2 regions of the Kitasatospora sp. NPDC059673 genome follow, and region 1 is predicted to be linked to the other one. Evidence: predicted binding sites of a transcription regulator. Region 1 holds the regulator's gene; the other holds the start of a gene.
What was found. Region 1 encodes HrcA, which represses chaperone genes, less so after heat shock. Its sites were predicted from a motif close to TTNGCACTCNGNNNNNCNGAGTGCNAA; they were not measured.
Positions count from the first base shown of each region.

Region 2: groL (chaperonin GroEL) is a predicted target of HrcA. The motif match lies at 1,164-1,190, and genes of this name have one in related genera.

Region 1 covers NZ_JBHWEN010000011.1:87,787-90,179, forward strand. The annotation lists gene dnaJ (molecular chaperone DnaJ) at 1-698, opposite strand, end outside; gene hrcA (heat-inducible transcriptional repressor HrcA) at 768-1,841, opposite strand; gene htpX (zinc metalloprotease HtpX) at 2,114-2,393, shown strand, end outside.
Region 2 covers NZ_JBHWEN010000038.1:7,956-10,348, reverse strand. The annotation lists gene ACFV18_RS30620 (MoaD/ThiS family protein) at 1-249, shown strand, start outside; gene ACFV18_RS30615 (cold-shock protein) at 817-1,023, shown strand; gene groL (chaperonin GroEL) at 1,346-2,393, shown strand, end outside.

The sequences.
Region 1 (2,393 bases):
GCCAGCTGGATCCGGGTGCCGTTGTCGACACCGGCGGGGATCTTCACCGTGAGGGTGCGGCGGGCCCGGACCCGGCCGTCGCCCGCGCACTCGGGGCACGGGGTCGGGACGACGGTGCCGAAGCCCTGGCACTGCGGGCAGGGGCGGGAGGTCATGACCTGGCCCAGGAAGGACCGGGTGACCTGGGAGACCTCGCCCTTGCCGCGACACATGTCGCAGGTCTGCGCGGAGGTGCCGGGCGCGGCACCCTCGCCGTTGCAGGTGGTGCAGGTGACGGCGGTGTCGACCTGGAGTTCCTTGGTGGTGCCGAACGCGGCCTCCTCCAGGGTGATCTCCAGCCGGATCATCGCGTCCTGCCCGCGGCGGGTGCGCGAACGCGGGCCGCGCTGGCCGGTCGCGGCGCCGAAGAAGGCGTCCATGATGTCGGAGAAGCCGAATCCGGCCGCCCCGGCGCCGAAGCCGCCCGCGCCGCCGCCGTTCGGCGACAGCGGGTCGCCGCCGAGGTCGTAGACCTGACGCTTCTGCGGATCGGAGAGCACCTCGTAGGCGGCGTTGATCTCCTTGAACCGCTCCTGCGTCTTCGGGTCCGGGTTGACGTCCGGGTGCAGTTCACGGGCGAGGCGCCGGAACGCCTTCTTGATCTCGTCCTGCCCCGCGTCGCGTCGGACGCCGAGTACCGCGTAGTAGTCCGTGGCCACCAAATGCTCCGGTTTGTTCCGCCTCTAGAAGTGCTTGCGAGTGCTGCGTGACGGTCTCACGCAGCCTTGTTATGACTCGTCCAGGATCTGGCCGACGTATCGCGCCACCGCTCGCACCGCCCCCATTGTGCCCGGGTAATCCATCCGGGTCGGACCGATCACACCCAGCTTCGCCACGCTCTGGTCGCCCGAACCGTAACCGACGGAGACCACCGACGTGGAATTCAGGCCCTCGTAGGCGTTCTCGTGCCCGATCCGGACCGTCATCGCGGAGTCTCCGGTCTCACCCAGCAGGCGCAGCAGCACCACCTGCTCCTCCAGTGCCTCCAGCACCGGACGGATGGACAGCGGGAAGTCGTGGCCGAACCGGGTCAGGTTGGCGGTGCCCGCCAGCATGATCCGTTCCTCGTTCTGTTCGGCGAGTGTTTCGAACAGCACGGTCAGCACGGTGCTGACCGAGGGCCGGTCGGCCGGTTCGAAACCGGCCGGCAGGTCCTCCAGCAGGGTCGGCACCTCGGGCAGCCGGCAGCCGCCCGCCATGCCGTTCAGCCTGGCCCGCAGGTCTCCCAGCACGCTCTCGCCGACCGGGCCGGGGCAGTCCACCATCCGCTGCTCGACCCGGCCGGTGTTGGTGATCAGCACCAGCATCAGCTTGGTCGCGGTGAGCGGGACGAGTTCGATGTGCCGCACCGTGGAACGCGTCAGCGACGGGTACTGGACCACCGCGACCTGCCGGGTCAGCTGCGCCAGCAGCCGCACCGTGCGGGCCACCACGTCGTCCAGGTCGACCGCGCCCTCCAGGAAGTGCCGGATCGCCCGGCGCTCCGGAGCCGTCATCGGCTTCACCTCGGCGAGGCGGTCGACGAACAGCCGGTAGCCCTTGTCGGTGGGGATCCGGCCCGCGCTGGTGTGCGGCTGGTGGATGAACCCGTCCTCCTCCAGCGCGGCCATGTCGTTGCGCACCGTCGCGGGCGACACGCCCAGGTTGTGGCGCTCCACCAGGGCCTTGGAGCCGACCGGCTCCTCGGTGCCCACGTAGTCCTGGACGATCGCGCGGAGCACTGCCAGCCGGCGCTCGTCCAGCGGGCGCACGGACGGGCGCGTGTCGATCCGGCGGCCGTCGGGCTTGCCGTCGTCCGGCATGAGCACGCACCTCCGTCGTCGTCCGTTGAACCGGTGGTCGATCCACTCTGGCACTCAACTGGGCAGAGTGCCAGAACCGTACCTGCCAGTGTACGGCCCGGGCCTGATGGCAGGAACGGTCCGCCGACGTGATCCTCGACCGAAAACCGCGCCGCCGGGCACCGGCGGGCCGACACGGCCGCATTCCCATCGGATTCCCATCGTTCCGGATGGTGCCTGCGGGCCCCGCCGGTGGCAGCATCGAAGGCGAAGACGGCGAAGGAGAAGCAGCGATGTCGGCCTCACGGCAGCACTCCCGGTTCACCCCCGACCGCGGCCTGACCGGCCGGATGGTCACCACCATGTTCCTGATCGGCCTGCTCTACGTCGGCTTCACCGGGGTGCTGATCGTGCTGCTGCGCGGCGCCTGGCCCCTGGTGGTGCTGATCTCCGGCGGCCTGTTCGTCGCACAGTTCTGGTTCTCCGACAAGATCACCGAACGGGCGATGGGCGCCCACCAGGTCAGCCCCGAGGAATTCCCCCAGCTGCACGGCGCGGTGGACCGGCTGTGCG
Region 2 (2,393 bases), on a different contig from region 1:
CTCCGCACCTACACTGGCGGCGCCGCCGAGGTGACCGCCGAGGGCGCCACCCTGGCCGCCGTCGTCGCGGACCTGGAGGCCAACCACACCGGCATCGCCGCCCGCCTGCTGGACGACACCGGCAAGCTGCGCCGCTTCGTGAACGTGTACGTCAACGACGACGACGTGCGCTTCGCGGACGGTCTGGAGACCGAGATCAAGGACGGCGCCTCGGTGTCGATCATTCCGGCGGTGGCCGGCGGCTGCTGACGCCGCCCCGCGCATTCGCTCCGCCGCCGTCGGGCGCGCGCTCGGAATTCGATTTCCGAGCCGCCTGGCGGCGGCTCGGCGCATCGGCCGAGGGCGTGCGGGCAGCCGTGATTCCGACCCGGCGGGCCGCTGGAATTCCCGCCTTTGCGGGGGAGTAGAGTGCGGGTGGAGCCGTTCCCCGATACGGCCCGTTCCAATCCTCGCTTTTCCCCGTGCCGCACCTCGCGCCGGCCCCGTCCCGTCCCGCGCTCCGAGACATGCGCCGGACCGTTCGCCGCTCGGCCTGTCAGGCCGCCGTCAGAATTCTTCCGGCGATTTGCGGGGACGCGTCCGTTATGTCCGGTGGCAATTGTCGCCCTGCATACCTTTCGCCCCGTCATATCCCCTGCCGGGCGCGGAGTTTCCGCAAAATTAGGCCCTGTTGCAGAGGGCGCATATCCGGATACATTCAGCCGCGACAGAGGCTGCGCCGTACGGGGGGGAGTCCCCACAGGCCGGCCTTCCAGACCTCCGGGTCCGCGTCCCGCGGATCTCTGAAGGGCCAGCACAGCACAAGGGGAGTTCGGAATGGCTCAGGGCACCGTCAAGTGGTTCAACGCCGAGAAGGGCTACGGCTTCATCGCGGTCGACGGTGGAGCGGACGTGTTCGTCCACTACAGCGCGATCCAGATGGACGGCTACCGCACCCTGGAAGAGGGCCAGCGGGTCGAGTTCGAGATCTCGCAGGGTCAGAAGGGTCCGCAGGCCGACATGGTCCGCGCCGCCGGCGCCTGACGGCCCGGTAGACCGCACCCACGACAGGTACGACCCGGCAGGTCCGGCCCCGGCGCGACGCGTCCGAGGTCGGGCCTGTCGGCGTTCTCCGGCCCGGCCTGCGGGTTTCCCGGGAGGGCTGTCGGAGGGCGCCGAATGGGCTTGCACTCGACACCCCCGAGTGCTAATCATTGGCGTTAGCACTCACAGCGTGAGAGTGACAACGGACCGGGCCGGTGAGGCCCCGGAAGCGGCGGGGACAGGACCCGCGCTCTCCTGGGCCGTCCGTCGCGGGCACCCCCTTGGTCCGAGCAGTCGACCGTGTCCCGGAGGACCACTTCTAATGGCCAAGATCATCGCCTTTGACGAGGAAGCCCGCCGCGGCCTTGAGCGTGGCATGAACCAGCTTGCCGACGCCGTGAAGGTCACGCTCGGCCCCAAGGGTCGCAACGTCGTTCTGGAGAAGAAGTGGGGCGCCCCCACCATCACCAACGACGGTGTCTCCATCGCCAAGGAGATCGAGCTCGAGGACCCGTACGAGAAGATCGGTGCCGAGCTCGTCAAGGAGGTCGCCAAGAAGACCGACGACGTCGCGGGTGACGGCACCACCACCGCCACCGTGCTGGCCCAGGCGCTCGTCCGCGAGGGTCTGCGCAACGTCGCCGCCGGCGCCAACCCGATGGCCCTGAAGCGCGGCATCGAGAAGGCCGTCGCCGCCGTCTCCGACCAGCTGCTGGCCCAGGCCAAGGACGTGGAGACCAAGGAGCAGATCGCCTCCACCGCCTCCATCTCGGCCGCCGACACCCAGATCGGCGAGCTCATCGCCGAGGCCATGGACAAGGTCGGCAAGGAAGGCGTCATCACCGTCGAGGAGAGCAACACCTTCGGCCTGGAGCTCGAGCTCACCGAGGGCATGCGCTTCGACAAGGGCTACATCTCCGCCTACTTCGCCACCGACCTGGAGCGCATGGAGGCGAGCTTCGAGGACCCGTACATCCTCATCGCCAACTCCAAGATCTCCTCGGTCAAGGACCTGCTCCCGCTGCTGGAGAAGGTCATGCAGAGCGGCAAGCCGCTCGTCATCATCGCCGAGGACGTCGAGGGCGAGGCCCTGTCGACCCTGGTCGTGAACAAGATCCGCGGCACCTTCAAGTCCGTCGCCGTCAAGGCCCCGGGCTTCGGCGACCGCCGCAAGGCCATGCTGGGCGACATCGCCATCCTGACCGGCGGCACCGTGATCTCCGAGGAGGTCGGCCTCAAGCTCGAGAACGCCGGCCTGGACCTGCTGGGCACCGCCCGCAAGGTCGTCATCACCAAGGACGAGACCACCATCGTCGACGGCGGCGGCGACAGCGACCAGGTTGCCGGTCGCGTCAACCAGATCCGCGCCG